DNA from 3 places in the Paraglaciecola sp. 25GB23A genome. Region 2 is predicted to be linked to each of the others. Evidence: predicted binding sites of a transcription regulator. Region 2 holds the regulator's gene; each other region holds the start of a gene.
The links. Region 2 encodes FNR, which switches genes on or off when oxygen is low (the NO sensors DNR and NnrR bind a similar motif). Its sites were predicted from a motif close to TTGATCTAGATCAA; they were not measured.

Region 1 (11,050 bases), on a different contig from region 2:
TAAATGATTTCATCGGGACTAAGGTGCATTGTTAGGCTCTCCGTCGACCACGGAACTGTTATCTTTTTTGGCTAAATACCTAGTAATTAATAATCGGCCAAGTATAAAGCCAATTAAACAAACAATGAGTCGCCACATATTGTTATTCGACATCCAATAAAAAACCAGTAAGGCACTACTCATTCGTAGCAATACGCCCCCCAGAAACCAAAAGGCTGGATTGTTTGATTGCAAACCTTTTTGCACGGTAAACCATAAGCTATAAAAAAAAGCACAACCCAATATCACTCCTGCGAGTAAGGCTAAAAACAAAGCGAATATATCCGTATTAATACTAGTCATCATGTTTGTCACTGTTCCTATTATCGTTTTGCATAGCCGCGTACTCTTTACTAACCCAAGTCCAAGCGGTAAAACAGCCAATAGCTAAGCCGGCTAATAATAATGCTAGGGTCCAAGAACGCTCATGAGCGTAGTGATTGTCTATCCAAATACCCAAGCCCACACCCAATAGGGTAGGGACGGCAATAGACCAACCAATAACACCCATCATGCCAAGCCCAAACCATACTCCTGAATCTTTTTGTTGTTTGGCACTCAGTTTTAAAGCCATCTTTGCCCCCACTTGTTTAATGAGTTGCTGTTGTTTGTGAATCGGTACGTTTTTGCCACGAGACTTATTTTCACTCATCAGCTCACCTTTTCGCCAAGGCGGAAAACTGCTTTAAAAAACCGCTTTCTAATTTTGCCAAAACACTGCGTAATTCTTGTTGTGCTTGATCTAAATTTAAAAATTCAAGCTCTACGGTTTTTTTTAATTCATCTAGTGTGTTGCCTTTAATCGCCCTGCGAACGGAAATCATTACCTGTTTACCCGTTTTAACAAATATTCCTTCATCAATAGCGATATAGTGACTGTCTTGATTGCCCGTTTGATAAGTTAAAATTCCTGGCACTAGGGGCGTGATGCAATCGAGTCGATTAGGAAGAATCCCAAAGCTGCCTTTGGGAGTGTCTATGACCAAGCTGCTCACATCAGTAAGTTCGGCAAAAACCTGATGAGGCAACAAAATCTTAACTTGCATGACTTGTCACGTCTGGCAAGGATGATGACTTAGTTTCTGCTGATTTAGTGACTTCATCTATTTCCCCAATCATGTATAAGGCGCTTTCTGGATAACTATCAAATTCACCGGCTAAGATGCGCTCACAACCCGACAAGGTTTGCTCTAAACTAACAAATTTACCGTCCATATTAGTGAACTGTTCGGTGGTAAAAAACGGTTGGGTGAAAAAGCGTTCTAGGCGACGCGCTCGGGTAACCACATCACGATCGCGGCTAGACAATTGCTCTAAACCTAACATTGCAATGATGTCTTTTAATTCGTCGTATTGAGCCAGAATTTGTCTCACTTGTTGGGCTACCCCATAGTGACGTTCACCTATGACATTAGGGGTTGCCAGTTTAGAACTGGATTGCAAAGGATCAATGGATGGGTAAAGCCCTTCACTCGCGCGTTTGCGTGACAATACCAAGGTAGCTGAAAGATGAGAAAAGGTATGCACTGCTGCAGGATCAGTAAAGTCATCGGCCGGCACATATACCGCCTGTATTGAGGTTATAGCGCCATTGGGTGTATTAGCAATTCGTTCCTCTAAGGCAGATAACTCTGTTCCCAAGGTAGGTTGGTAACCCATACGCGACGGCATTTGCCCCATTAGGCCGGATACTTCTGAACCTGCTTGGATAAAACGAAAAATATTGTCGATCAGCAACAATACATCTTTATGTTCATCATCTCGGAAATATTCAGCCATGGTTAATGCCGCATGACCAACCCGAAAACGACTGCCTGGCGGTTCATTCATTTGGCCAAAAAGCATGACCATATTATCCAATACGCCGGCCTCTTTCATTTCTCGATAGAGCTCTTCACCTTCACGGCAGCGTTCGCCAATACCACAAAAAATACTTACCCCTTGCTGATGGCTGACCATATTGTGGATCATTTCAGTTAGTAGCACTGTCTTACCCACGCCAGCACCACCAAATAAACCTGCTTTACCACCGCGTTCTAAGGGGCATAGGGCATCGACAATTTTTATGCCTGTTTCAAATATTTCACGTTGGGTCGATATATTAATCAAGGGAGGGGGCGAATGGTGTACGCTTCGCCACGGTATATCTGTGGCAAAATCTTTACCATCAATGGCTTGGCCAAAAACGTTAAACATACGTGATAATGTCGCCTTACCGACAGGTACCCTCAGCGGCTGCCCCATATCCTCAGCAGGCATACCTCGCGCTAAACCTTGGGTAGGTGTTAAGGCAATAGTACGTACTTTTTTACTGGATAATTGCGACACTACCTCAAGGGTAATAGTACGGTTTTGCGCATATATTACATTGTGAATCGCTGGAATGGATACATCAAAAGTCACGTCCACTATACTGCCGCGCACAGCAGTAACCACGCCCATGTTCACACTCGTCTCAGTATAAGCTTGTTCAACTGCAATAGGCATCATTGTACTCGACATTAAACTGTCATTTGGCTTGCGTGAGTAAAAATCTAGTGTGGGCTAGTCCCTTAAAAAAACTTTGACCTTGATCAAATTTGTACTGATTGATTTTACTATGCGCCTTTTCTGACGCCTGCTAGCTTTATTTCAAGGGATGTACTGATTCACTAACCCTAAATCATCGCGACCAAAACTTACGCCGAGCGACCTCGCAGTCATCATGGTGTGATCGGCTAAGGATACGGTTCTGGTTTGATTTGCGACCTGTTCCAGAGGTACGCTACTTAGTCGGTTATTTTGCTGGACTACCACGTGAGCAAATTGCCTTTGCGCGACTAAGTCTGCAGCGTAACGTCCAACATCAGTGGCAAAGATACGATCACTCGCAGTCGGCGTGCCACCCCGTTGAATATGGCCTAAGGAAGTAGCACGGATCTCTGCCTGCAGATGCTGCTCTAGCTGTTGTTTTAAACTTTCTCCAATGCCACCTAAACGCACAGGATCTGGGCTATTTGCGACCGTTTGTTGGACACTCAGTTGACCACCACGTGGTTTGGCGCCCTCGGCAACAACAATAATAGAATACTGCTGATCACTAGCACGTAATTTACACGCTCGCACAACTTCATCAATATCGTAGGGAAATTCAGGCAGTAAAATCACATCCGCGCCACCGGCTACTCCAGCGTGCAAGGCTATCCAACCAGCATAGCGCCCCATGGTCTCAAGGATCATTACACGTTTATGTGAGTGACCTGTGGTGCGGAGCCGATCAAGGGCGTCGGTAACAATAGAGACGGCGGTATCAAAACCAAAAGTACGTTCAGTACACATAAGATCGTTATCAATAGTTTTTGGCACACCTACGATATTCATGCCCAGCTTTGATAACTCATATGCAATTGACATCGAACCATCACCACCAATAACTACCACTGCATCTAACGCTAATTCGTGGTAATAATCGACTACAGCTGCAGCACAATCTTGACCTTGATAATTAAAAGGACTGGCTTTATTACTGGTACCCAAAATGGTACCGCCTTGGGATAAAATGCCACTACAATCGGCATAACTAAGTGGCCGTACGCGACGCTCAATTAAGCCGGCAAAGCCATCTTCAATGCCAATAATTTCAGCCTGATGATTAAGCATTAAAGACTTAGCCACTGCCCGAATTGCGGCGTTTAAACCTTGGCAATCGCCGCCACCTGTTAGAATACCGACCCGCATTGTTTGATCCTTTACTGGCAGTTAATTAAAGAGAGACTTGGTTTTGAATAAGTCCAGAGTTGGCAAATTCAGTAATATTACTTAAGGTCACGCCCGCAATTTTCTGCATGGCTTCTTCTGTGAAAAAGGCCTGATGACTTGTCACAATAACGTTAGGAAAGGTTAACAAACGCGAAAGTTGGTCATCCTGGATTACACTAGAAGAAAAATCTTCGAAAAATATAGCTTCTTCTTCTTCATAGACATCTAATCCAAGCAAGCCAACTTTTCCACGTTTTAGAGCCTGAATAACCGCTTTAGTATCAATTAACTTACCGCGACTAGTGTTAATAATGGTCACACCATCTTGCATAAGATTGAGTGAGTCTTGGTTTATAAGATGATGGGTCGCTTCGTTTAAGGGGCAATGCAAAGAGATAATATTGGCTTGCGCAAATAGGCTGTCTAGACTGACATATTCAACTCCTTTTTCCTGACACTCTTCGTCTACGCAAATGTCATAGGCAATGATCTTGCAACCAAAACCTAACATAATGTTGATAAAGGTTTGGCCAATTTTACCTGTTCCTACAACACCTATTGTTTTGCCATGTAAATCAAAGCCCATCAAATTATGCAGGGAAAAATCCCCTTCGCGTACTCGGTTAAACGCACGATGAATTTTACGGTTTAAACACAATAATAAACCTACAGCATGCTCTGCCACAGCATATGGTGAGTAGGTAGGTACTCTGACTACTGGCAAGTCTAGACTTTTTGCCGCAACTAAATCTACATGATTAAAACCGGCCGAGCGTAAGGCAATTAGTTTCACTCCCTTATTTTTTAAGGTCGTCAATACTTCAGCATTTAAACTGTCATTAATAAAGGCACATACCACTTCTTCATCTTGAATTAAATGTGCGGTTTCACTGTTTAAATGTGAAGGGATATAGTGAAGCTCATGACCATGCTCCTTGTTAATAGAGTCAAAATATTTTTGATCGTAAGTTTTGGTATTAAAAAATGCAATTTTCACGCTGGCTTCCCTCTGGTGGATTACATGGACTGGACTGAATAATCTTATACTAATTAAATTACGAAAACTTGACTTGGAACAAGTCTTTTATAATCACCGGCTACTTCTGAAGGTTGGATAGGACTATAGTAGTAAACGACAAAAGAATGCCAAGGTGTTTAAATTTGAGCGTTTGCTAAAATACAGGGGTAAATCTAGGTATAAAACTTATACTCTGTGATTAATTAAGGAGGTACTTGTGCATAAATTACATCAATACTTAGTGATCGCTTTGTCGATTCTAGCTGCTATTTTTATTTTACAAAATATGCAAACTGTTGCGGTCGATATCTTATTTTGGCAAATCAATATGCCTCGCGCTTTGCTGATTGCCTTTGTTTTAGTCATTGGCATATTGATTGGTTTACTGGTCCGTTTTGGTAGAAATAAGCATAAAAATAAAGCGTTTGGATCCGACTCAGAATAAAACATCAAATAGCGAGATTGGCTTGTTATCTCGCCATTCTCGCTAAATCCATTTACGTTTTTTAAAAAACACTAACATGCCGCCAATCATACTTAAGATCACTAGCCACACACCTATATAACCATAAGGTGAAGCCAGTTCCGGCATGTTTAAGGGGCCTGCACTTTGACTGAAATTCATGCCGTAAATACCCACCACAAATGTGGGTGGGATAAACAAGGTGGCGATAATGGTTAGTACGCGCATGACTTCATTGAGTTTCAAGCTCACAACACTCATATAGAGCTCCATCAAGCCATTAGTCATTTCATGATAGGTTTCAATAAGTTCTAAAATGGAAATACTGTGGTCGTAGCAATCCCTTAGAAAAAGCTTGGTTTCAGACTCGATCAAATCAGAGGTATCGTCACGTACCAAGGAATTAATCAACTCGCGCTGTGGCCAAATTTGCCGTCTGAGCAGCAAAACCTCACGGCGTAGGCGATGTATCTTTTGTAAAATAAGTTTGTCGTGATTTTCCAGTAGTAAGTCTTCAGTGGCATCAATGCGATCAGCATAACGTTCAAGTACAGGAAAACCCCAATCGATGACAGTATCAATCAAACTGTAAAATAAATAATCGGCCTTACGTTTACGGATGCGGGCAGTTGCTAAATTTAAGCGACTCTTAACCCCTGCAAAAGGATTAAACTGGCCATTACAAAATGATATCACCGTGTTTTCCATCAAAAATAAACTAATCTGTTGCAAGCTGACACTGTCTTCAATTAGCAGGGGCAGGGTGAGTATGACAAAAATTTGGTCTTCTTGAATTTCAATTTTCGGCCTTTGCCCCATATTGGCGACATCTTCAATAAACAGTTCGTGAATACCGAAATCGTGGGCCAATTGCGTCAAGGTGATTTTGTCAGGATCGCCTTGAACATGGATCCAAGTCATATTGTTATTATTGAGGTAATCGGCAAATTGATCGGTAGTGAAATCATGTTTTTCAATCAGCTGATTTTCATTGTAATCAAATAGCGAGATAGCCAACTCGCCTGTTGGCATTTCGTTGATGACGCCAGGTTGGGTGCCAGGTTGGTTATATTGTTTACGAAATAGCTTCATGATTTTCCTAGGCGCTTGTATTAACTAAGCCAATTTAGTGGGTCAAGCATATAACACTGTTTGAATTGTTCATATAAAGCAGGATGTAATCTGTGCAACTGCTGAGGTTTTTCAAAAAAGGTTTCGGTTACCACTGCAAAAAATTCTGCTGGCGAGGTCGCTCCATAGCTATCAATGATATCTTCTATGCCATCAGCAAATTTTTGTTGTTGCACAGTAAACTCAGCGCTCAATACTTCTGACCATTGTTTATATTGTTCAAGGGTTGGTAATAAGGGGAGGCCATCCATTGCGGCGTTTTCTTCATCTAACTTGTGAGCAAATTCATGCATAACCACGTTATGACCATCTCGACTATCACGTGCGCCTTGTATTACATGATCCCAGGCAAGAATAACCGGTCCCCTGCGCCAAGATTCACCCGCTCTAGCACTGGTACTGGTGATATGTAACATACCTTCGGTGCGCGTACTATTTGCCACGTAGGTCTCAGGGTAAACCAATATAGTACGAAAACCAGGATAGTAGTCACCTGGGCGATTGATAATAAGTAAACAAGCTTGAGCAGCAATTAATATTTTAACCCTGTCATCAACCGCAAAACCATTGCGCCCAACAATATCTTTTTCATCTAAGAAAACCTGCATATGGCTTGTTAGGCTAAGTTGTAAGTTTTGTGGTAGCTTGTTGTACAAAGCAAACTCTTTACTCAGCAACGTTTGCCATTCGACTGGAATACCTTGAGATCTCAGTTTTTCACGTCTTACACCACGGGCAACTTTGCTTCGTGCCTCGAAGTAGTACCATAGAAACATACCGATAAGTGGCAGGCTCAATAAACAGTAAATCATGGTTTGACGCATAGGTATTTGATAGCAGTATTAAATATATTGTTAGCTTAACAAGGTAACATAAGTTGGCTTTAATAAAGTAATTAGCTTCGTAGGCCTTTATCCATATTATGAAGTTAATATTGTTTACTGTTCGCTGCACATGCGCTGAGCGCTATGTGGCAACAATTACTGCTGCATTTAAAACAGAAATGCTTTGCGTCTTTTGTGCGTGCTATCAATCTCAGGGCAAAAGGCAAAGAAAATAATTTTATGGTTTGCAATAATTAAGTCGATGCCGAGCATCTATGGTATTCGTTAGAGTTTATGCGTGCTTATAAGCACTAAAATAGGAATAGATATGAAAATGAAACTTTGGCACTGTCATGGCGCACGCTCTTTGCGACCTCTGTGGGCATTGGAAGAAATGCAACTTCCTTATGAGGTGGAGATGCTGCCATTTCCACCTCGTTTTTACCAAAAGGAATTTTTAGCGATAAATCCGCTTGGGACTGTGCCTTTTTTTAAAGATGACAAAACCACGATGACGGAATCAAGTGGTATCTGCCATTATCTGGTTGATAAATATCATCAGCATGATTTTGGCCTAAAGCCAGAACATGCTGAATACGGTGACTATCTTAATTGGCTTTATCATAGTGATGCTACGCTGACCTTCCCGCAAACTATTGTCCTGCGCTATAGCCGTTTAGAGCAGGAAGACAGGCGTTTGCCTCAGGCTGTAGAGGATTATGCAGCTTGGTTTATTGCTCGTTTACGCCGCCTAGATGCACACATTGAGTCACGTGATTTTTTATGTGATGGCCGCTTTACTATTGCCGATATCGCAGTTGGTTATGCCTTACATTTGGGACAATCTTTGGGACTCGATAATCGATACACCCCACAAGTAAAAGACTACCTCACCAGGCTACAAGCTCGTCCAGCTTTCAAAAAAGCCTCAGCCATAGGCGCTGACCAGAGCGTATTCAAGGAGAACTAATTAAGTTTTCATCAACACATAATGAAAGCAGATTGACTCAGGCACTGCGTAATCGGGCTATTTCTCGTTTTGTATAGAAATAAGCAACCACCGCGCTAATCATCACGACAATAACAATAGTGTAGAACATCGATACCATTGGATAGTCCCATAAAATTATGAGCACGTAATTGATGGCTGTCGGGATAACGAGTTGTCTAGCTATACCAAGGTACATGGGAAACATGGGTTTTTGCATGGCTTGTAAAACCGCCACACTTTGGAATAGTACTACATAAGCGTAGAAGGCTAGGGTGTCAATTCTAAGATACGTCACGCCAGTATGCTTGATGCTTTGGCTGTCGGTGAACAGGCCCACCATAAGCGGCGATAAAAAGTACATGATGGGTATACAAACCACAGCCATAGCCAGTCCTATCAACAAGCTTTTTTGATAGGCTTCGGCCACTCGAGCGCTTTTACCGGCGCCCATATTCTGACCTGCTATCGCCATCACTGCGCTGTTTAAGCCTAGTGCAGGCAGTAAAAACACTTGTTCTAGTCTCAAGCCGATGGTGTAGCCCGCCACATGGTTGCTGCCAAATTGACCAATGAGGGCAACAGTAATGAAACCGCCCAATACAATGGTAAGCATGTTAAAACTAGCTGGCAGGACTTGCTTGAGTAGGACTTGCCAGCGAGACCAATCAAAGGCGGGTTTGATGTTTATGTTTAAGCGCTTAGCAAGTACCCGTAATAAATATGCCGCTGTCCCGAGCTTAATAACCACGGTAGCCAAAGCAATACCGCTTACTCCAAGCCCAAAGCCAAAGGTAAAAAGCGGGTTGAGCGCAAAGTTTGCAACAAAACCGATTGCCAGCGCGTTGCGGTTAGATTTTGTATCACCTAAGGCAATCAATGCGCCCGCCGCACCAAAGGAGAGGGTGAAGCCGATAGAACCGGCTAAAGTGACCCACAGATACTCCAATGCTAAGGGGGCAATATGGGCTTCTGCGCCTAATAAAACGACCAATGGACGCGCGGCGACTATGCCGAGCAAAATCGAAATAATACTGAATCCAATCGCCATGCCACTCACATTGTTGAGCCAGCCTTTGATCTCGTGGGTTTCACCGCGTCCAGCACCTGGCGCTATCATGGCTGAGGTACCAGCTTGTAATCCGATACCGATGCAAAGCAACAAAAAAAATACGCTAGACGCTATAGACAAGCCTGCGAGCGCATCGCTGCCGAGATAGCCCGCAAACCAGATGTCAGTTAAGTTGTACAAGGTGTTGAAGATCATGCCGATGGAGGCAGGGATCGACAATCGGATCATATGTCCCACAATAGAGCCACTGGTCAAGACAGGATTAGTCTGTTGAGGTTTCAAACTGTCAGCTTGATAAAGGCGGTTTTTAAGCACAACACACTCGCCGATGGCTCTGAACACAGCTTAGTCATTTTAATATGTTGCTCTAAAATTTTGCTGCACTCTTGTAACCTTATATTGCTTAATCCGCAAATGCTAAACACTTAATCTGTGCAATACAATACGCACAATTATCACTGGTTACATAAATCTGCGTTTCTAGCTCTACTTTGTGGTTCTGAGGCGATTGGACTACTATATGAATTGAAAAATAATATTCGTTAGCTTTATGGTTTTATGAAAAATTTGGATTTCTTCGGCTCTGCGTTTAATATTCTCCCAGAGCATATTTGCGTTATCAATCAAGTTGGCGATATTCAATTTGTGAATCAGTCATGGATTGATTTTGAAATCAATAATTCTTCTTCATCTCCTACCGATTGGCTAAACATCAATTATTTTAATGTGTGTCAAAATTCAATAAGTCATTCTGATGATGAAATTTCACATCTTCTATCAGCTATAAAATCCGTTGCTAATGGCGAGCTGATAAATTACACATTTGAATACCCTTGTCATAGTCCAGACACTCAACGCTGGTTCTTACTTAATTGTTTTCCGTTTAAATATAAACAGAATACTTACACCTTATTGCAACATGTAAATATTACTCAGAAAAAAAAAGCAGAGATAGATTGTAATCTTGATGAATTAACCGGTGTTGGTAACCGCCGAGCATTTAATGAGTTTTTTGAAAATGAGTGGCTTCGATGTGCCCGTTCTGGATTGCCTATAAGTGTAATAATGCTCGATATTGATGACTTCAAAACATTCAATGACACCTACGGTCATGTCGAAGGAGACGCCTGTTTGAAAGTTATCAGTAATGAATTACAGAAACTGGTAAATAGACCAACTGATATGTTTTGTCGATTTGGTGGTGAAGAGTTCATCTATATTTTAGGTAATACCACATCAAAACAAGCAGTAGATATTTGTCATAAAGTGCATCAAGTCTTAAAGGACCTGCACATCAAGCATGAAGCGCTAAAAAAGAGTTCATATGTAACTGTAAGTATTGGCTTAGCGTGCACCTACCCGCAGAGTCTAACTAATAGAAATAATGTAATCGAGTTAGCCGACAAGTATCTTTATAATGCCAAGACTCAGGGGAAAAACACAACAAGATACCACGTGTGTCAAAGTGACACGTGCTCGCCAGAAACCTGCCGGTATTTATTCGATAAAATATAACAACTTCAAAACCACTTTTTTAAAAATAGAATAGCCACTAAAAGTAGATTTAAAATGGCCATAAATGGCTATCTTTTAAAATTCACTGCCATGGGCTAAACCCAATTTAAAATCATCCCATGGGGCTCTTAATTCCCAGCCAGCTAATTCTTAGGTATCAAACAACATCTTTATTTTTGCTTCTTTGAAGCCTAGCAGTGCTGCATCAATCATCGGAGTGATAACCATATAATCAGCATGGCTTAGGGTGCCAACCGCTTTT
Region 2 (11,050 bases):
TGTCAATTGATTTAAAGCCATCAGCACAACCACCAACACTCAAGGTGCCATTAGCACAATTTTGATCATCATCATAACTGCTGACATAACGAACAAAAAGATTAGCTGAGTGAGCTTCATTGCGCCAATTGAGCCCTACGTTCATGCGCAATTCTGGAGATGAAACACCGATATTGGTAAAGTTTCTGCGTCCAGCAGCTTCAACTTTACCTGCTTGTGGATCAACCAAGTCATATTGCGTGATATAGGTAGCATTAATATTTGGCGTAAAATCGCCCATGTCAGTGCTAATTTTGTAACTAGTCACAAAATCTAAACCAGAGGTATCAAGTGAACTGGCGTTAACATAAGTATTGTTAACTTGTAAAAGAGGACCGGTAAGTGGGTCTCCGGCTCTTACAACTCGCGTCGGATCTTGTGGATTAGCCGTTAGTACCGCTTGGGCATTTTCTTGAATAATTAAATCTTCAAAACTAAAGCTCCAATAATCCACTTCCACAGACCAATCAGCAACCGGCTCAAAAGAAAATCCTACGTTGTATGCAGTGGATTTTTCAGGCTTAAGATCTTCATTACCTGCGGTTCTTACTGCAGCAAATGCGCTCGCTTGTTGAATAGGATCAGTCAACTGTTGCAAGGTTGTCGCTCCGCCATTACGTAAAAATACAGTGGGTGCTCTAAACGACGTTGATACGGATGCTCTAACTGAAAAGTCATCTGTGGCGCGCCACGACATAGCCAATTTAGGATCAATAGTGTCACCGATAGTGCCGCCGTAGTCTTCATAACGTAAGGCTATTTGTACATCTAGATCGGTACTTACGGGTAAGGCTAATTCACCAAACAAAGCATATACATCTAATTTGCCATCGAAATCTGGATTACCGATTACAAAAGTGAAGCTATCTTGGTTCGCTAAGGCATCATAGTCTTGTGACAATTTATCTTCGCGATATTGCATACCAAATGCAAAGCCAGCAGTACCGCCACTCATGTCAAATGCATCGACAGAGGCAAAGGCTTCAAATACTTGCATTTCAGCTTTAGAATCAATCACTTCCTCGCCAGTAAACGAGTCAACAACATATTGAGAATTAGGTGCCGTTGTATAAGACGTAGAGAACGGATTAAAATATTCACAAGAGCCGACACCTGCGGTTCCGGTTAAAGGATTACAATCAGACCCACCAAGACCATTTAAGGCTAGATTAAACTCGGTGTTTAGTACATCTGGCACCTTGAACATAAAATCGTTCACACCAGTGGTATAACTTACTTCCCAGAAACCATTATCTAACTCACCTTGCAGCATAGTACTGAATCTAAAAGTGTCTGATTCAGTGTTAGCAGCATCACCTTGAAAACCGTTCCCCTCAGCACGACCAAAAAAGGCCATGGGTAAACCAAGAAAATTTTCTGGATGGTTAGCCGGTACGACGGGCGACGTTAAAATGGGGAAACTTGGCGCTCCGCCCCGCTCGGCTCTGTTGCGAGCAAAGCTCACTTCAGTTGTCCAAGTCACATCATCACTTAAATCGTAGTCTGCTTTAACATAAGCATTAACTCGGGTTTCATCTGCAACGTAAGAATAATATGGACCAAAGTCGAATCCACATAAGCCTATTTCTAAACCACCGGGTAAAGTCCCTGCGGGGGCTCTTCTGTCTAGGGTTCCACCAAAGGCTTCACAACCTGGATCAACAACAGGAATATTGCCAAACGCGGGCACAAAATACGAACCGGGGTTACCTAATGCACTGGTATCATCTTTTGGACGACTTAAGCGACGGTCAGAAATGAATAAGGGTGAGCGGTTGGTATAGCTAATGGCGGCAAGCACACTGCTATTTTCACTAGTAGCGCCCCACAAGCCTTGTAGCAAATATTCTTTGTTATTACCGTGGGCACCGTCTTGGTAATCAGCGGTTATTTTAGCACCATTGTAATCTTGCTTGGTAATAAAGTTAACCACGCCTGCTACCGCATCTGAACCGTATAGTGCTGATGCACCATCTTTGACCACTTCCATACGACCGATTGCTATCATCGGCACTAATGAACTGGTATCAACAAAGTTTAGACCGTCATTGGTTGGTTGAGCGTTGACCACTTGTCGTTTGTTATTGAGTAGGACTAGCGTTGAAGCAACGCCTAAGCCTCTTAAATTTATATTTGACGTTCCTGCCGTTGCATTCTGCGTAAATGCATCAGGATTGTTTTGTGCACCAGTATTAATGGTTAAGGTTTGGGTGATATCACTTATATTCTTTGCACCGATAGAGTCTATTGCCACTGCATCTATCACTGCTAAGGGTGATGGTGATTCAAAATTTTCACTGCGACGTACAAAACTGCCCGTCACCATGATCAATTCAACTTCGCTTTCTTTCACTGCTTGTTCTTGAGCTAAGGCGCCAGTTTGCGCAGTGAGTAACTGCGTGGCAATCGCTGCTGAAAGCAGACTTAACTTTGTTTTTAGTTTCATGATGTGTCCCAATACGTGAGTTATCAGATATTAAAAGTGTCATTCCGTAACATAACCGCAGCTCGCTAATGATAAGTTGGTAAGCTTAGTAACTCTTTTAACTCTAATAATATTGTTATGTCATTGAGTTATAACGCCAACTATCTGTTTGATAGCTGGTCATCCTCACATTGATAGTAGGCGGCCATTGGCTCGATGTAAATAAATTGTTATTGATATGTGAACATCAATTCTAACAATGGTCAGACCACTCAGCCCTAAAACTCAATAAGCACACTTATATAAGACAATATCTTTCACTTTTAATCACTTAAATAGTTTTGCAGGATAAAATGGTGACGGCCAATTACCCCAGTAAACGAAGATTTTGCGTAAAAATCTCGTTTATATCTATCAGCAAAATTAATTATAAATTTTGTTTTGTATCCTCATCAATCAACCTTTCTTTGAAACTAATAAGTTTTACTGCTTTTCAGCCAATGTTGCACCGACTAACAACATTAAAAACGTACCTTTCATCGCAGGTTTATTTTTACCTTCAATCTGTGCTTCGGTATCAAAATAAAACAAACAACCAGAATTTTTTTGCACAACGTGACTCAAGGTTGATATAAACCGTATTTGCTCATTAACCCGAACAGGTTCAAGAAAGCGTATTTTATCTACACCATAATTCAAAATTGTTTTGTACTGTGGGTCGGCCGCAAACATATGGTAAAAAGCAGAGGGCATCAAGGTAACGGTGAGATAACCATGGGCAATTGTGGCTTTAAATGGGCTTTCCTTAGCGCAGCGCTCTGGATCAACATGGATCCATTGATGGTCACCCGTGGCTTGGGCAAATAAATCAATATCCTTTTGAGTGATTTTTATCCAATCACTGGCAGGTAGTTGTTCGTTCAAATTCAATTCAAGCAACGTTTTTAGCATGGTTGTTATCCTTTTAGCTCATTTCATTCAAAGTTTAGCAAACCGCAAACTATCAATAAAATGAATGTTCTGTATATTGATATATTGATTTAACTAATAATATAAAGGTAATATCCTTACCATAAATAGTTGAGGTACCTTACATGAACTTAAACCGAATCGACTTAAATTTGTTTGCGGTGTTTGACGCAATTTACACGGCAGGCAGTCTAACTAGAGCCGCAGATGTGCTGTGTATTACGCAACCAGCAGTCAGTAATTCTCTAGCGAGATTGCGTGATATGTTAAATGATCCCTTGTTTGTGCGCACCGGACATAGCATGACACCCACGCCAGTGGCACAAAATATTATTGGCCCAGCCAGAGAAGCTTTGGGCTTATTGCGCAAAAGTGTTCAACAGAGCCATATTTTTGACCCGAGTAAAGCGGAAAAAACTTTTCACTTTGCTGCCCGAGATTTACTTGAAGTCAGTATTATGCCAAGACTAACGGCATTATTACAAAAAAGTGCACCCAATATTTCACTAACTAATTACGATTTAGAGCGCAATAATGTTGTATCAGCCATGGCCAGCGGCCATCTTGATTTTTATGCCGATGCCTCATCTTTTAGCGATCCACATTTGTGCAAACAAAAAATTGCCCAAGACAGACTTGTGGTAGTAGCTCGTAAAAATCACCCTGATTTAGCGCAGGGTATGAATATGGAGACCTTCTTGCGTCTTGGCCATATCAATATTTCACATCGTCGCAGTGGTGCAGGCCCTATTGATGTAGCAATTGATAAACTTGGGGCAAAACGTCATGTGGTTTTGCGTAGTCAGCACTTTTTGACGGTTCCCAGCACTATAGTAAAAACTGACCTTATTTCTTGTCTGCCTTATCATTTAGCTAAACACTACGATATTTCGCTTTATGAATTACCCTTTGATCTGCCTCCCCTTGAGTACTTCTTATATTGGCATGTGAGTGCTGACTTAGACTATGCTCACATGTGGATGCGTGAACAAATTGCTCAAGTTGCAACAGCCTTGCACCCCAATTAAAATCGAGAGATGACTTGGTTCGACCGCAATCCACTTTATTTGTATCTGTTGCACGTAGTATGATGTAGTTTCAAAGTGCGAAAAACCAAGGGTGTTAAAAATACTAATGGAATCGAATTCAATAATTGCACAAACACATACCAAACAATGTACCCATGACCAAAAATTGAGTTGTGGAAATTGTCGCCTCAATACGATTTGTATGCCTGTGAGTTTGCACGTCGATGATATTGACCAACTCAATAAAATTATTCAGCGAGGCCGACCTTTAAATAAAGGTGAATATTTGTATCGAGCCAACGATACATTTACATCTGTATATGCCATCCGTTCTGGTGCAGTTAAGGCCCTGACTATCAGTGACAATGGTGACGAGCAAGTGACCGGCTTTTACTTACCTGGAGAAGTAGTGGGTTTAGATGGTTTAGCCAATAATAATTACACTAATTCGGTTATTGCTCTAGAAACCTCTTCGATTTGCGAAATTCCCTTTGGTCGACTTGAAGAGCTCAGTGTGCAGTTGCCCAAATTGCAACGCCATTTTTTACAGTTGATGAGTCGTGAAATCACCCACGAACAGCAGATTATTAGTTTGTTAGGCAAAGCCAGTGCTGAAGCCCGTATTGCTTCTCTACTTCTGAGTATTTCAACCCGCAATAGTAGTCGCAAATTATCGGCAACCGCATTTTTACTGCCTATGTCGCGCACTGATATTGGCAACTATTTAGGACTTACCATTGAAACTGTAAGCCGAACGTTTGCCCGCTTGCAGAAAACCGATGTGATTGCAGTAGATAAAAAAGAAGTGCTCATTAAAGATGTTCTAGGATTGCAACAACTGGCTAAAGGGGCCGAGTAGTCCTCACCACCATAAACTCAAATATTGATACACATCAAGATCACTTGTCGACTGAGCTAGTATGCTAATGCCAATATTATAAAGGCAAGTTTGCCCTTGGCATTAGAAGGTATTCAATGAATGAGCATCTCACCACTTCACTCCCAGTAATATTTACCTGTCTAAAAAATTGTGAAAACGCGCAGTTTGCCAATGACTTATCTAAGGTAATGGATATTGAAGGAATAGCCCAAGGTTACACTATTATTGAGCTTGCTCAATCAGACGCAATGCTTTCATCCCTGCAGTGCAGCAGTAAACAATGTATGGCGATTGATGGTTGCCAATTACAATGTGCTAAAAATGCCTTATCCCAACTCAACATTTGCCCTACTTGGCATATTGTTCTGACCGACTTTAGCGATAATTTAAGCCATAACTCCCCATTTAATTACGCACAGATGGCCCATGTATTAAAAACTATTCAAACTTTATTAACTTCAGCCAATTAAAGTCTTTACCATAAAGCTTGAGCAATACCCTGCTTGCCAGTTTATTTAAAATAATCTAGATTTTATCTTATTATCTTGTTTTAAAGCTAATTTTATCCAGCTCAATAATATAAGGCTCAACAAATTCGTCTGATGTGCCAATCTAACGCTTGCAGCGCCGAGCTATATAAGAAAATGTGAGACTAGTGTGATTTAACATTTTGGTGGCATGATTAGAAGGTGGTTCATAGCCAAACTTTCAACTATGATGCACTGCAGTATCTATTTAAAACTAAGTGAATTAATGCCCATGAGTTGTCGACTAAATATACAGGTTTTTAGTTCTCTATTGCTGTTGGCTTTTTCAAACTTAGCATTTGCTATAAACATAAGCTTGATCATACCTGACAATAAAGGCCCGGCTTTTTGGGCTCTGGTTCATCATATTAGCGCCGCAGCAGCTGAGCGAGTTGATGTTAATTTAGAGGTCATATATGGTGGAGAAAATCGTTATTCAGTGCGCAGTATTATCGAAGAAATTACTGCGCGTAAAAATAAACCAGACTATCTTATTTTTAGACCCTTTTATGGCAATGCAACAATAGTATTTGACAAAGTTGAGGCAAGTGGCATTCACTTTGTCACTTTAGAACAAGCTTTCTCAGGAGACGAGGCGAAACAATTACAACGGCCACAACAAAAATATAAATATTGGATTGGTGAGGTTAGTTATGACAACGCTTCCGGTGGTCAACTATTACTGGATGCTCTGCTTGGTGAGTTAAAGATTCAACAGCCTACACTTAAGCCCTCTATCACAGCTATTGGTGGGGACTTTGATAATCTATCCCAAACCAGAGAGTATGCATTAACCCAACTGCAACACAATAGAGATCCTAGATTCAATCAAGTTTTCCCCAGCCATTGGAATCCAAATAGCCTAAAAGAGAATATGGGCTTGATTCTTGAGCGTTACCCCGCTACCAGTATTTTTTGGTGCGCAGGTGACCAATTAGCCATTGAAACATTAAAACAATACCGTCAGCTTTCTGATAAGCCGATAATGATAGGAGGTTTCGATTGGCTTCCGGAAGCACTTACCAAAATAAAACAAGGTGAACTTAGTGCCTCAGTGGGCGGACACTTTTTGATGGGCGCTATTGCGATTATTAAAATAGTTGATTTTCAAAACGGTGTTGACCGTTTTTCAACCCACCCAGAATCCTATCAATTTGAGTTAATTACTCGACAAAATGTCGATACTTATCTGGATTTTTTAAAGAAAAATAACTGGAACCATGTTGCATTTGAGCAGTTTTCAACCAGTAAAACAGAAGGAACGCCTCTCCCCTTAACTGTAAACAACATCATAAAGTTTGCCCAGTTCAAGTCGCAATAAAAAAGTATTTGACCTTATTATCTACCTCGATTTGCTCAGCAAAACCCTCGTTAAGGCAGGCGTATTCCAACTCAAACTGATAAAGAGCCTCACGGTCGTATGGGGGAATAACACCATCGACAGCCAGATCATAAAAATAAGACACGGCTCTTACTGCTTGAATATTATTCTCATCTAATGCTTGAGAAATCATTTTTTTCGTTAATCGCCACCAAGTATCATCCTCTGGCGGTGGCATAAACTGGCCTAAAATAACAAGGACTTGTTTGCTTGTCAGCTGCTCGCTGCCGGCCAATTCTGTTAAGCAATCATCTGCAGTATGCAAGGAAGAGGCAATAGAATTCGCCCAGTTAACAACCTCGGGTACAGACCCAATTCCAAGTGCCAATTTATGGCTATAGGCCGTTGCTTGGCTGGCATAATTAGTTGATTTTATGACCTTCATATCTCGATAAACTGACATCACTTTATGGTTTTTATATTACGCAAAAAAGCAGAAAAAACATAATTCTCTGTCAATAAGTTATAGGGATTGTAGGTTTCAACGCCTAATAGACGCTCACAGTGAGCTTCAACTTACTGTTGGTAAGTGAGCTTTGAGTATTTCGTATAGTTCAGGACGGTGCATTTTGATCTCAGCAACGGTGAGACCTTCTAAAGAGTGTGGATATTTTAACCACGCCGCTGTTTCATGAACGTAGTAGTCTGGTTCAAAATCGACTTCGCGGCGGCTAGGTTTATAAAATGGGATCGCAATACGCACATCTGTGGGCATATTCAATCGGGTCGCAGCGCGCAGCTGCTCTAAAACAGCAGCAATAGAACGACCGGTATCAAAGACGTCATCGACAATAAGCAGTTTGTCATGATCTTGCACGTTTTTGACCAAATAATTGAGATCATGCACCTTTACCACTCTAGATTGCTGATCAATACCAGCGGCGTATGACGATGTTCTGATCGCGATGTTATCGGTTTCAATACCGTGATAACTTAAATACTCTTGGACGGCAATGCCAATCGGTGCACCACCCCGCCAGAGCGCAATGATGAAAGTCGGTTTAAAACCACTGGCAAGAACCATTTGCGCCAGTTTGAAAGAGTCGACTAACAGTTGTTCGCCAGAAAGGTACGTTTTTTCCATTATATTAACCATGTATAATCGCTACCAACATCATACTGAGATGAACTGCATTCTTATAGGTAAACGATGAAAAAAATATTTTTAGATGAAGATACTTTGATCCAAGACGCATTTCGTCTTGGCGTGAAAATTTTTGAATCGGGGTTTCGCCCTACGTTTATTGTAGGCTTATGGAGAGGCGGAAGTTCAGTGGGTATTTATGTTCAGGAATGCTTGCAAACATTGGGAATTGACACCGATCATATTTCTATTCGAACTTCCTATAGTGGTCTGCCGAGCTACCAATCAATGGTGAACGCCCCTGAGACCATTCGTGTACACGGCACTCAGTACCTGATTGAAAATTTAAATGCAGACGATTCACTACTGATTGTTGATGACGTGTTTAGTACTGGTCTCAGTATCGAGGCGACAATAGTTCGACTGCGCAAACACTTGAAAAAGAACTTACCAAAAGATATTCGAATCGCCACGCTTTACCAACGTAAGGATTACAAACGTGCTGATTTAGCCTTAAATTACTTTCTTCATGAAACCGACAGTTGGCTAGTGTTTCCTTATGAACTAAAGGGCTTAAGCGCAAAAGAAATTGAAGTGTATAAGCCCTATTTACGCGACTTGATGAGTTAACTGTTGCCATTATTATTATGAGTGCTGCGATGCCATTAATACCACAGTGCTAATAATGTCGACTTATTGATTAATATAACACAGTAAATCTTTAACTAAAGTCCATGCCTGCTCAGTCAATATTTAAAGAATAAAGCTGGTATATATCCCAAACACACACACGACCAACAGAGCAACTCCGACAAATTGGAAAAAACGTGGGGTTTCGGCTTGTTTTATTCGTTCATGGAGGCGCTGTCCAAAAACATGACCGAGCAAAGCACAGGGCAATAGCCAAAGTTGATGAATTAATTGCAAGTCTATCCCCGCAATGACAAACGATGTCATCTTGATCATGACCAAAATAAACCACAATACAAACAAAGTATCGCGCAACTGATGGCGCGGTACTTTGGTGGCAAATACCGAAACAATTAATGGCGCGCCAATCAATGAAGTACCACTGACATAGCCGCCAAGCATCAAAAATATCGTATCAAGCGTTTTATTATTACTATAAAAAGGTTTATTAAGGATATAAGACACGGCAAAAATGGCCACGATAACAAAAATAACCCCAGTAACAGTATCACTTGGTAAGGTCAGTAAACCAAATACACCTATAAGTTTTGGGATAATCATGATGCCAAGAGCTTTTTTAAGATAAGCCCAGGCAATATTACCTTCACCTTCAGTTATTACTGCGCCCTGCTCTGTTGCCAACTTAGCTTGTCTTTTGTTGGCGATAGCACCGCGCCACGCAATCCAGCTGGAAAAAACTAACAGATGAATCGAGATTATCGGCAAAAAGACCAGTGGTTTATTATGTACCAATAACAAAAATGGCAAAGCCAACACCGCACCACCAAAACCTAATCCACTGCGTACAAAACCACTCCACACAAAAATTAAACCAATTAAGGCGTACTGCCACCCAAGAAGATGTTCCACAAGTTTCCTTTTTTAAAGTATTTTTGGAGTGAGGTAAAGCAAGCTATTTTAACGATAATTAGTATGTAAAGTTCAGCCTTGTTTCAGCTGAAAATTAAAAAACTTACCTACGCTAGCGGAATTTGTTTAGAGTCAGCAAGAACTGAAAACTACAGGAAACTTAGCGCTTAAGCTTTTTTGAAGATCCATGTTATTGAAAAACGGACCTTTAATAATAAAAATAAATCATAACAATGACTTATAACAATACCCGAGCTCATAAACTCGCTTTTTAAAAACCTTCATCATTGAGCCATGAAACTGCTTCTTCTTTTGTGTGAAAGAACTGCCTTTGAAAAGTTGGAAACCCTTTAATCTTAGCAGGAAATGCCTCCAATTTGACACTGGCGACTTGATTAACGATAGCTTCTTTGGACAATCCACTTGCATAAGCGTAATGAGACAGTTCAATCATTATTGGTTTGCAGTCGGGAGTATATAATTCCCATTCATCTACAACAGATATCATTGCCCAAGTTTGACCTACTAGAGGCTTGATAATTTTTTCTATAGCTTCTTTGTAATCATAGGCTGCTTGAATATTCCAGCTACCTATTATGTATGCGTGTAAAATAAGCCCTTCGACTTTTAATTCAAATGCTCCATGAGCATGAGCTTCAAACATAATACCGACCTCTTGAATTGCGTTTTAAGCGACCTTTTTGCAGTTAATATTCTAACTTTTACACTAATTATAAATATGCTCAAAAAACATCAAAATAGTAATATGGTAAATAACCTTAGTTAACATTTTTGTTTGTGCCTAAGTCCCCGAGATAGATTAACAAGTAGGTATTATCAATTATAATCAGTTCTACTGAAGTACTATGACACTTGGTTGTCATAGGAGTTATCAATAAAACATAGCTCTTTGATAGTCGATTGATAAAATAATGTATGTTGCAAGGTTTGCATATTCGACCAGTCGAAGTAGGCATAAATCATTTTGACTTTGAACAATTTTCTAGTTGCAACGGTTGGACCGCACCTTGCTCTGTTGCGTGGGCCAAAATTAGTTTGGTTTGGCAATCGGGTTTCGACTGATAGTATAAGTGCTACTGCCCGATAGCACCCTATACAAATGGGGTCTCAATGACCTTTCTGATGAGGGTTGTGAA
Region 3 (11,050 bases), on a different contig from region 2:
ACGAAAAATAGTGAAACTGACAAACCATGAGATAGCCAGCATAAGGAAACCGGTGGCTAACATAACGCGAAAAGCATAGAAAACTGGCGCCACAGGGGGATGGTTGTCGCCAAATTCATTTATACCTAAGACTTCACCATCTAATGAATGGGTTAGGATCAAACTTGCGCCATTTGGTATTGCCACTTCGAAATGATTGGTTTTTTCTTGTGCGTCGGGTATGGCAAAAAGGACTAAAGGTAAGCCTTGTTTGGTTTCCCAAGCTGCTTCCATGGCAGCTACTTTTTGTGGTTGGTGTTCAAGGGTATTCAAACCATGTTGATCCCCCACTAAGATTTGAATAGGCATTAATATCGCAGCAACAATAATGGCAGATTTTAAAGTAAGTTTAGGCGCTTTCTTATCGTCTCCCCGTTTGATCCGATAGGCTGAAATGCCTGCAATTAAAAATGAAGCGGTTAATCCTGAAGCAAGCAATACGTGCATCAAGCGATAGGGCATAGACGGATTAAAAATAATCGCCCACCAATCCAGTGCATGGGCCACACCGTCACGCATTTCAAAGCCTGCAGGCGTATGCATCCATGAATTTAAACTAATTATCCAGAATGCTGAAAGAGTGGTGCCAATAGCAACGATGACTGTTGCAAGGGTATGCACCCATGGCGGCACGCGGTTAATCCCAAACAACATAATACCTAAAAATGTGGCTTCGAGGAAAAAAGCAGTAAGGACTTCGTAGCCCAGCAACGGACCCGCAATATTACCTACAGTAGCCATATAGCCGGGCCAGTTAGTACCAAACTGAAATGACATAGTAATGCCACTGACGACTCCAAGAGCAAAAGTGAGGGCGAAGACTTTGACCCAAAAACGATAAATGCGCATCCACACCGGATGGCCAGAAAGGTTAAAACGCAGTTTGAAATAAAACAAAAACCAACCAAGGGCGATGGTAATACTGGGAAACAGTATGTGAAAGCTTATATTGGCGGCAAACTGCATACGTGAAAGCAGCAATACATCAGCCATAAAATCCTCTATTTTGTTGAAAGTTAATATTTACTTCGTTTTTGATTTTGCTAACAATTTGTCTTTAAGGTCGAGCACCTTGCCCACACCCGATCCTAGCTTCATCAAGGCATTGAGCTTTTCTGGGCTTAGACGTTGTAGTTCGCTAGACCACTTAGTGATCCCTTCAAGTAAGTCATGTACTTCTTGCAATTTTTGCTGAGCATGCAACTCCTGTTGATTAGCGGGTTTATCGAGCAGAATATCGCGCAGTAAACTTAAGGTTGGATCCATTTCCCGCTTGCGGCGCTCTTCAAAAACGCGATTAGCCATATCCCAGATACTGCCATTTGCCTGAAAATATTCTTTACGCTCTCCTGGTTTATGTTGTAATTGTACCAGTCGCCATGCCTGCAATTCTTTCAACCCCATGCTCACATTACCGCGAGAAATACGTAAGGCATCAGCGATGTCATTGGCGGTTATCGGTTCTTCACTGATAACCAGTAGAGCGACAATTTGGCCAACGGTGCGATTAAAGCCCCAGCGACTACCCATTTCACCAAAGTGCATAACAAAGGATTCAAGCATTGGAGTAAGTTGCATATTTTATCTTCTGAAGTTTCAGTAATTTCTGAAAGTTTAAACATTGGTTGATATATGTCAATAGTAATGTGCAAAAATTGTTTTATGGGTTGGAGGTAAGTTAAAGCTTGAGAGCCAACCGAGACTGACAATGTAAAAATTGTTTGAGTAATAGTTATAGGGTAGTTGGGTTGGACCTTGTTGCAGGTGGGTGATGCAACTAAGGTAATATCTGAGACGTGTTGTGCGAACTTAGTTTATGTAATTTTTGCAAGATAAGCTCGGATTCAAAAATACCGTATTGCAACTTTAAATGATTTATTAATGTAGGGTGTATTCGCATAAAGTTGTTTATTTCGTCAATTAATCTAGTTTGCTTAATCGTCGATAATTTAAACTCAACCTGTGAGTGGGGTAAACTGAGATCAAATTTAAATTGATTAAATTCAGGGTTATTTTGCAATTGATATTGACTGACAAAATAATCCACTTCGGCCGCATCTACCCTATCTAGCGCTAAAAGTTGTAATTCAGCCATAGGCGTTACTACTGAAATAAGTGTGACTTGCCGGGCGTCAATTAGACTCTCCCAGCCCAGCTGAGGTGTAAAACCTAAGGGAATACTTAAGCGCACAATTTCACTGATAGGCTTGCCCAGTCTCGATGATTTAACCATCGCCCCACCTAAAGTACGCACAATAGTATCGCTATAGTATTTGCCTTTGGCAAAAATCTTATTGTCATTAAACAGCGGGTTATCAGGGTAAACGAGATCAATGTTACCTTTTTCTAACTCTCTCTGGAGCCGCAGGACAGGCATAGTATTATAAATAAATTGGTGTCCGCTAAATTTACTAAATTCTTGCAACATAGCCCAGATAAAACCTTTGTCTGTCTGTGACTGAAAATTATAGTGGGGGTAATAATTGAAGTTTTGTGAGGCTACGATATATTTTTCTGCTTGCACAGAGGGGAGCGACAAGCAAACGAAAAAGATAAGAGATTTAAGCATAGCGCCATCTGTTTTTACTGCAAGAACCATTAGTTTAACGTAATTTTCTGTGCAATAAAGCTTTACCTTTAGTGGTGTAAACAAAATTGAAATTTGCTTATCGAGAGTCAAATAGTTGAAATTGAGAATTGCATTAACAATCCTAGTTGCTCTGAGTACTTTAATTGGCTATCAAGATCCCACTTAGGGGTCTTGATAGCCAAGATCAAAACAACTTAAACTTTAGTTGGGTTGATATAATATTTAGCGCCAGTCTTTTTGGCATTGTAGTCATTGATAGTAGCCGGTGTTATGGCCTCTTCAAAACTTAGTTCTTGCGTAAAAGTAGTGGCAAAAGTGGTGTTGATTTCATCAGCAACCAACTTATGTAACTCAACAACGCGCTCTGGCTTGAGCTTGCCCAGAAAACGCATTAGCAACCACCCACCGATACCCCAAGTCATACCATAAGCACGGTTTAGAATGGTGGGTGAAAAGTCTAAACCACCATAAATATAAACCTGTTTATTATCTGCTGAGCCATAAGTATTGAAGCCTTTAGCATCTTTACTGCCGACTCTTTCCATTGCAGTGAGAATGTCACTGACCAACTCTCCACCACCAATGGCATCGAAAGCTAGTGTTGCGCCAGTTTCATCGATGGCTTGGAGTAAGTGTTTTTTAAAGTCGGCTGCAGAAGAATCACAAATATATTTAGCCCCGATTTTTTTCAGAATGTCAGCTTGTTGTTGATTGCGCACAATATTGACAACATTCACACCTTGCTTTACACAGATTTTATTCAACATTTGACCCAAGGCCGATGCTGCAGCGGTATGCACTAGCGCGGTATGGCCTTCCATACGCATGGTTTCAACCATGCCCAAAGCGGTCAATGGATTCACAAAAGAAGAAGCAGCCTGTTTAGCTGTAGTACCTTCATGGTGCACAATACAGGCTTGCATTGGCACGCAGCAATATTCTGCATACGTGGCGCCCGATAAAATAGCAACGGTTTTGCCTAACATAGCTTGCGCAGCCGGATGTTCACCAGCAGCAACAACAGTGCCCGCCCCTTCGTTACCTATGGGGAGTACTTGATCTAATCTAGAACTTACCCGCGATAGCATACCTTGATAAATGGGGGCGTTGAGCTGCATCTTAGCTTTGTCTAATTTTGCTTCTGCTAAATTTGCCGGTCCGAACATCGGCCACATGTCAGAAGGGTTAATCGGTGCCGCTTCGATCTTAACTATGACTTCATGGGCTTTAGGTGTTGGTAATGGGGTGTCTTTGAGTGACATTTCCAACTGACCTGCAGCGGTGATCAAAGTAAAAAGTTGTTTAGATGATTGCATTGTCCTGTCTCACTATATTGAAAAACGTGTGGACCTAGTCTAGCACTTCATTTTGTCTTTAATTCATACACTGATGAATTGATCTCAATAAATATTATAAATAAACCTAGCTTTACATTTGCCTCAATCTCCTTCAATTGAGCGGCACTTATAAGCTAATTCAGAGTCGATTCAGTTTTGGTTAAGTTGAAAAAACGTATAAATATCTAAAGTTTAGCGAATTGAGTTCACATGTTATTTAACTCAACACGAGACAAACTTGCGGCTATTTAATCAAGTCACATCGACTTTATATTTAAGGAAAAGTAACAAATGAAAAAAATGACTTATATCGCATCACTCTTCGCCTTTGGTTTAAGCAGCGGTGTTGCTCATGCAGATTTTAATACGGAGTTAAACGGCTCGGTATTAAAATCAGATGACCTAAAATTATTTGCGCTGGGTGGCAGTTATTATTTCGACCAAGTGAATACCAACAAAGGCCCCCTAGCTGAAGCGACTTTTCTTGATCAACAAAGCTCAGTCGATGCTGTTTTTACTCGTTTTGACTTTGATGACGATAATGTCAATGCCTGGGCCATAGGAGGCACTTACGTATTGCAAGGGACGGGACTATATTTAAACGCCGCTGTTTCTCACATAAATGGCTATTCAGCCGATACTTATAATTTTGGTGGTGGTTATTATTTAAGCCGCGATTGGGCAGTATCAGTTAACACTGAATTTGACAAAGACTTAAATTATCAAGGTTTTAGTTTGGGCAGCAAAAAGTTGTTTAACTTAGGCGGTGATACCTTTGTCAGCCTTGCAGGAGAGTATACAAACCCAGATCAAAGTGACGATAGTTTTGCCGTATCGAGTGACTTTTATTTGAATCGTAATTTGTCTGTGGGCTTAGGTTATCAATGGGCAGACAGTTTCAGTGATGGTGTAAGCAGTGTTCGCAGCCAATGGTTTATCAATGACAAGTTTGCTGTATCGGCCGAAGTAACCTATGCCGATTATGACAACGGTTCAGATACAAACTATATGTTAGGTGCCACCATGCGTTTTTAATTTTAGCGCGACTGACAAATACGTAAAACAAGAGTGCTTCGGCACTCTTGTTTTTTTGCTTGGCAATCCCATTTTAGATTGTAAGTTGATTAAAAAGTATCAAGAAAGATTATGTTAAATCAAGATTATGCTAAAAAAGTAGTGATTGAAACGCCTTTATTGGATTGGGAAAACTCCCCAGCTAAAGGGGTTACACGCAAAAAATTAGAACGTGAAGAGGCTGAGCGGGGCAGAGCGACTTCGGTTGTGCGTTATGCTGCAGGTTCGGCCTTTCCCACTCATTATCATCCCCATGGTGAAGAAATATTTGTTCTCGATGGCATATTTTCTGATGAAAATGGTGATTACCCAGCAGGTACGTATTTACGTAATCCAGCAGGCAGTTCACACGCGCCTTTTTCTAAGGACGGTTGCACCTTATTTGTCAAACTTTGCTATTTTGACCCATTAGATACCGCTCAATTAGTTATTAATACCCAGCAACAATCTTGGTTGCAAGGCATGGTAGCGGGCTTACAAGTTATGCCCCTACATACTTTTGAAGCACAAAATACAGCCTTGGTTAAATGGCAAAGTCATACTCAATTTAATCCACATCGTCACTGGGGCGGAGAGGAAATCTTTGTATTGCAAGGCGAATTTTGCGATGAACATGGTCGTTATCCCGCCCTAAGTTGGATACGCAGTCCACACCTAAGTCAGCATCAACCTTTTGTTGAAGAGCAAGAAACGATTATTTTAGTTAAAACGGGCCACTTACCTATGTGAGCAGGTGCTAATCAGGTTATTGCATGATTTCCCCCAAACTTTAATTTATACAAATAGTTCATGCTGTGAAATAATAATCAACGCTGCTAGGTCAATAAGGTAGGTGAATCGGAATGGTATAAACCTTAACGGTCTCGCACCTATAGGTTAAAACCTAATTGACTTGATTTACCTTGATTGAAATAGGAAGCACATGGGCCACAATAAAATAGAGTTTGAGAGTCAGTTACAGACGGTTAAACAAGCCATTGAGTTTTTAAGCAATATCTCCGTTGAGCGTTATCAGCATGTTCTTCGTCCCCATTTTACTGGCAGTTCTGGTGCACATATGCGTCATATTCTCGATCATTACATTGCTTTGAAACAGGGTTTAGAGACTAAAACGATTGATTATAATTACCGTCATAGAGAGTCAAATGTTGCGCTATGTCCCAAAAGTGCTATCGCCGCTTGGTTAGAAATCAAAGCATGGCTGATCGAGGTCGGCTCGTTAGACCCGAGTATGCACTTGAAAATAGTATGTGAAATGTCGCTGACTGAGAGTAAAAGTAGTACCACAAGCTCCAGCTTAGGTAGAGAACTGCTGTTTGCTTCTAGCCATGCTATTCATCACTTTTCATTACTGTCAGTCATCAGTTCCTTACTTGGTGACTCATGTCATAGTGATTTTGGGATGGCACCAGCAACGGCGAGTTATTTGCGCCAAAGTGCGTAGTTGCATATCTAGGCTGGTAATCCATACAAAAAGTAAGGATAATTACGCTCCCATTTTATCTATTGGCGTTTAAATCGCTGATACCTTGTGTAAAGGATGCTCAATGAGCGAACTACCCCATTGTCCTGCTTGTCAGTCTGAATATACTTACGAAGACGGACTTAATTATGTTTGCCCAGAGTGCGCCCATGAGTGGTCTAAAACGGCAGAAGTCGAAAACGAAAAAGTGATTAAAGATGCCAATGGCAATATTTTGCAAGACGGCGATACGATTACGGTCATCAAAGATTTGAAAGTCAAAGGCTCGTCTTTGGTCGTAAAGGTTGGCACAAAAGTAAAAAATATCCGCTTGGTGGATGGTGATCATGACATTGATTGTAAAATTGATGGTATAGGAGCCATGAAACTTAAATCAGAATTTGTAAAAAAAGTCTAAAATTGTTGATAGCCTGACTGTTTAATCCAACAGTCTGGCTCAATGCTTTGCCCCTCTTATACACACCTTATCTTTTGTTAAGCTTTAAAATTCGTCTGAATATACTGCTAACTGCTTGATAAATATTGATTTAATTCTGATCTTCTACTGTTAATCGATTTGTTAAAAACACCTATTTTAGAATTTTTTTGAATATTGCTTGATCAATTATAAATTAGTTGTACCATTACAGCACATGGTTCAACTGGTTCATTAAATTATTATGCACATTACGATTGATATTGACGACCCCATTCCCTTGTTTACTCAACTCATTGAGCAAATAAAGCTGGCGGTGGCGAATAAACATATTGCGCCGGGCGACCCTTTACCATCGATCCGTCAACTCGCCAGTGATTTAGAGTTAAACAGTAAAACTGTGGCCAAAGCATATAAGTTACTTGAACGTGATTCGGTCATCCAAACCCGAGGTTATCGCGGTACGTTTGTGCATCCCGATGCTCAAGCAAACTGCAGTGTTGATTTAGCTGCTTGGACTAATGAAATATTAAATACAGCCATAGGGCAATTGCGCTCCGGGGGTGTGACAGATTCAGAAATTCGTATTGCTTTTACGCAGACAATGAATCAAACCAATCGTTATTAAATACCTACAAAGGAACAAAACATGGAAACTAACTATCTCGCTTATTTGGTTTTATTATCGCAACTGATATTACTTTCATATTACTACCCTAAAAAAATTGCTGATCGAATTAAACAGTTACTGCAGGATTATCCGGCTAGCACTTATCCTAAGTTATATCCCCAATCTGAAGCTAAATTACTGGCTGGGCAGGGTTTATTTAAGTGGTTAAATTGGGGGATTTTGTTGTTAGGCACGCTTGTTTTGTGCTTGGTCATTTATACTCTTGAAAAAGAGCTAAAAACGGCCGGACAACTCGCTTTTATTCCTTTGGTTTTGGGCCTGTTCCAAGCTATTCCTTATGCATTGCTTGAGTTGTCTAATTACCAGCAACTAAAAGTCATGCGCGCACTAAATAATCAGAGCAGACGTCAAGCAGAGTTAGCGCCCCGTAATCTCTTTAGTTTTATCTCGCCTGGTAAAGTGTTTAGTGCCGTAGTGCTGTTTATCACCTGTGCAATGAGCATGGTGTATTTCGAAAACTTTACCTTAAGTTTTGATTTAATCGTACTACTGTCGTCAATGTTGTTGAGTAATGGTTTATTTGTGTTTGTGACCATTAATCTCTTATATGGTCAAAAGAGGGACCCGCATCAAAGTGCAACCGATAGAGCAAAAATGATTCGAGCCAATCTACATTCTTTTGTCTATACCAGTATTTTGATCAGTGTTTATTTTATCTTGAATAAGAGTGTCGATGCATTTAACTGGCAGCACATTGAAATCATTTTCAATAGTTTATATTGGCAATTTGTGATTTTTCTGAGCACGGGAACCTTACTCAGAGGCGCTCGCTTAGATGCTATTAATTTTGAGGTCTATCGAGCATAAACAAAGTGAATAAATGGAATTTTTATTTTGCAAAAAGATAGGTTTTCCAACCTTCTGCTAGATAGAGTTTTAATAACTTTTCTGGAGCAGAGGGTAGGTCTACACTCAGCAACAAACCCGGTGTGTCATTGAAGTGCTTATCAATACCCAAACAATGAAAGGTGGCACCTAACTTTTCATAATGTTTAAGCAGAATAGGCACATCTTTGCCATCTGCCTCTATACCTTTGAGCAGAGCAGTAAGATGTGGCCTCAAGTTGTTCTGGGCGATAAAATCTATAACCTCTGGGTGTAATTGATAATCAAAACAGGCTCTTGGTCTAACTGTTGTTGTTTGGGTCACCATGGCTTTTTCGATTAAGGCAACGCTGCGTGGATCGTAAAGTTTACTTATCGAAACCGTGCCATATAAGGTGCGGTAGTGGGGGAATTTGCATACAAAAGCGCCTATGCCTCGCCATAACAAATATAAACCTTGAAAACTGCGTTGATATTCAGGAATTAAAAACGAGCGGCCCATTTCTAAACAAGGTTGCTGACGGTTGACAAATTCAGGACCGAATTCAAACATTCTGTGTAGATATAGTTTATCCAACTCACCCTCAGCTAATAGTTTATCGCTTTGGCCCATACGATAAGCACCAATAATTTGCCCAGTGGCGCGTTTCATCAAAAACAGATGTGTGTAACTGTCATCAAATTTGTCGGTATCCAGTGCTTCACCGCTGCCCTCATTATGTTGGCGAAATACTAATTCACGCAATCTGGCTATTTCTAATACAGTATTGGGCATTTGCTGTTTGTAGCCAAAATAGACTGATAGATCTTTGTGATCGAGCAAGTGTTGCTCACTGGGTAGTGCGTGCACTTCTTGCAATATCACTTCATTAGCTATGGTTGGGTAAAGAGGTTTTAATTGAGTTACAGGGTCTTGCGGCCAAGGAGATTGCCATTTTGGATCTAATAAATAGCTCTGAGCGCGCATCAACTGTGCCTGCAAATTTAGCTGGCTCTCACACTTGAAATCCTTACTGGAAACCGGATAACCACTGCTAATCTCAATACGTGTATCGCGTTTGTTGGCTAATTCTCGTGGCAACATTAACATTCTAAGGCGATAGTAAAGTCGACCAAGCCGATAAAACAAAGGACTATTTTGACCAGCGACAAATACCGGAACAAAATTTGCGCTACTGCGATTGACCAAACTGGCAACTAATCTGTTCCATTGATGGTCGGCAATGCGTTTTGTGTCTTTGTGAAAATAACTCACTCGACTCGCCGGGAAGATAAGTAGTGCTCCATCTTTTTTCAGGTGTTTGAGGCAGGTCCGAATCGAAGCTGCATTGATCGGGTCATTTTCAAGTAAGGGGTTGGTAAAAATAAAGTAGTCACTCAACTCAGGAAATATTTTAAGACCTTTGTTGGCCATCACTTTAATATCGGGCCGAACTTGCTCAATCGCCCACGCTAATATGACGCCTTCTATGCCACCAAACGGATGATTACTGGCAATAACAAGGGGGCCGGTCTTGGGGATTTTTGCTAAAAAATCCTCTAAGCCAATAAGGTGCAGATTTAGGCCCTGAATTAAACTAAGTGCAAATTGACTTTTTTCTAAACCAAGTAGTTGATGTTGTTGATAAAGATTGTCGAGGTGATGAATGCCCAGTATTTTATCCGCGATGCGCAGGCTTATTCTTGTTAGCAGATTTCTTTGATGGTCCGGGATGAGGTTAATTAGGCTAATGGCGACTGGCATTGACTGTATTTCCGCTGCTAAAGGCTATGTTTAAATGACTGTTTGGCTCTATTAAACCTGATTACTCAGGCATTTATTTCAAATTATTTTACTAAGTGGCAATAATGACAGGGTATAGACCTTAATAAAAAAACAATAGTTATTTTGCAGTTAAAATTACGGCATAATAAGCCATTATATGCTCCTAAAGCATTCGTTTTTATTTAAAGGGTCACTATGCAGACATTAACGATAACCACACCAGATGATTGGCATTTACATTTTAGAGATGGTGACATGCTTGATGAAACAGTGCCTGCTACCGCCCGATGTTTTGCCCGAGCCATCGTCATGCCTAATTTGGTACCGCCTATCACATCAGCAAAAATGGCACTGGAATATCGCAGTAGGATTCTGCAAGCAAGAGGGCAATATACTAAATTCGAGCCATTAATGACCTTATATCTGACTAACCAAACTACGGCTGAGGATATAATAGAGGCTAAACAAGCGGGCATACCTGCGGCAAAACTTTATCCTGCTGGGGCAACTACCAATTCTGATGCGGCCGTTAAAGGCATTGCCAGTTTATATCCGGTGTTTGCTGCTATGGCTGAACAGGGTATGTTGTTATTAGTACATGGTGAAGTGACTGATAGTCATATTGATATTTTTGACCGCGAACAGGTATTTATCGATCTTTATCTGAGTAAACTAGTGAATGACTTTCCGCAGTTAAAAGTGGTGTTTGAACACATTACCACTGCCGGGGCTGTAGATTTTGTCAATGAAAGTTCGTCTAATGTGGCGGCAACCATTACCCCACAGCATTTATTGTTGAACCGCAATGATATGTTAGTGGGTGGTATTAGA

Region 1: the regulator FNR is predicted to act here: its motif matches at 2,603-2,616, upstream of atpD (F0F1 ATP synthase subunit beta).
Region 3: the regulator FNR is predicted to act here: its motif matches at 1,665-1,678, upstream of ABKW31_RS15940 (GbsR/MarR family transcriptional regulator).

The regions. Positions count from the first base shown of each region.
Region 1 covers NZ_JBDYKM010000002.1:422,757-433,806, forward strand. Annotated here, with positions in the region: gene ABKW31_RS07185 (F0F1 ATP synthase subunit A) at 1-29, opposite strand, end outside; gene ABKW31_RS07190 (ATP synthase subunit I) at 19-345, opposite strand; gene ABKW31_RS07195 (AtpZ/AtpI family protein) at 335-691, opposite strand; gene ABKW31_RS07200 (F0F1 ATP synthase subunit epsilon) at 696-1,085, opposite strand; gene atpD (F0F1 ATP synthase subunit beta) at 1,075-2,541, opposite strand; gene ABKW31_RS07210 (ATP-dependent 6-phosphofructokinase) at 2,671-3,756, opposite strand; gene ABKW31_RS07215 (2-hydroxyacid dehydrogenase) at 3,782-4,774, opposite strand; gene ABKW31_RS07220 (LapA family protein) at 5,013-5,240, shown strand; gene corA (magnesium/cobalt transporter CorA) at 5,283-6,350, opposite strand; gene ABKW31_RS07230 (M90 family metallopeptidase) at 6,371-7,213, opposite strand; gene ABKW31_RS07235 (glutathione S-transferase family protein) at 7,542-8,183, shown strand; gene ABKW31_RS07240 (MATE family efflux transporter) at 8,221-9,615, opposite strand; gene ABKW31_RS07245 (sensor domain-containing diguanylate cyclase) at 9,832-10,788, shown strand; gene ABKW31_RS07250 (hypothetical protein) at 10,939-11,050, opposite strand, start outside.
Region 2 covers NZ_JBDYKM010000001.1:991,040-1,002,089, reverse strand. Annotated here, with positions in the region: gene ABKW31_RS04285 (TonB-dependent receptor) at 1-2,485, opposite strand, end outside; gene ABKW31_RS04280 (MaoC family dehydratase) at 2,948-3,415, opposite strand; gene ABKW31_RS04275 (LysR family transcriptional regulator) at 3,559-4,461, shown strand; gene fnr (fumarate/nitrate reduction transcriptional regulator Fnr) at 4,568-5,320, shown strand; gene ABKW31_RS04265 (putative zinc-binding protein) at 5,437-5,811, shown strand; gene ABKW31_RS04260 (ABC transporter substrate-binding protein) at 6,101-7,189, shown strand; gene ABKW31_RS04255 (hypothetical protein) at 7,176-7,634, opposite strand; gene ABKW31_RS04250 (phosphoribosyltransferase family protein) at 7,761-8,333, opposite strand; gene ABKW31_RS04245 (phosphoribosyltransferase family protein) at 8,400-8,963, shown strand; gene ABKW31_RS04240 (sulfite exporter TauE/SafE family protein) at 9,087-9,893, opposite strand; gene ABKW31_RS04235 (hypothetical protein) at 10,165-10,557, opposite strand.
Region 3 covers NZ_JBDYKM010000014.1:3,210-14,259, reverse strand. Annotated here, with positions in the region: gene ABKW31_RS15945 (cytochrome ubiquinol oxidase subunit I) at 1-1,032, opposite strand, end outside; gene ABKW31_RS15940 (GbsR/MarR family transcriptional regulator) at 1,063-1,617, opposite strand; gene ABKW31_RS15935 (hypothetical protein) at 1,817-2,608, opposite strand; gene ABKW31_RS15930 (zinc-binding dehydrogenase) at 2,824-3,945, opposite strand; gene ABKW31_RS15925 (putative porin) at 4,258-5,001, shown strand; gene ABKW31_RS15920 (cupin domain-containing protein) at 5,113-5,769, shown strand; gene ABKW31_RS15915 (hypothetical protein) at 5,963-6,484, shown strand; gene ABKW31_RS15910 (zinc ribbon domain-containing protein YjdM) at 6,588-6,920, shown strand; gene ABKW31_RS15905 (GntR family transcriptional regulator) at 7,183-7,566, shown strand; gene ABKW31_RS15900 (hypothetical protein) at 7,588-8,436, shown strand; gene ABKW31_RS15895 (lysophospholipid acyltransferase family protein) at 8,459-10,198, opposite strand; gene pyrC (dihydroorotase) at 10,415-11,050, shown strand, end outside.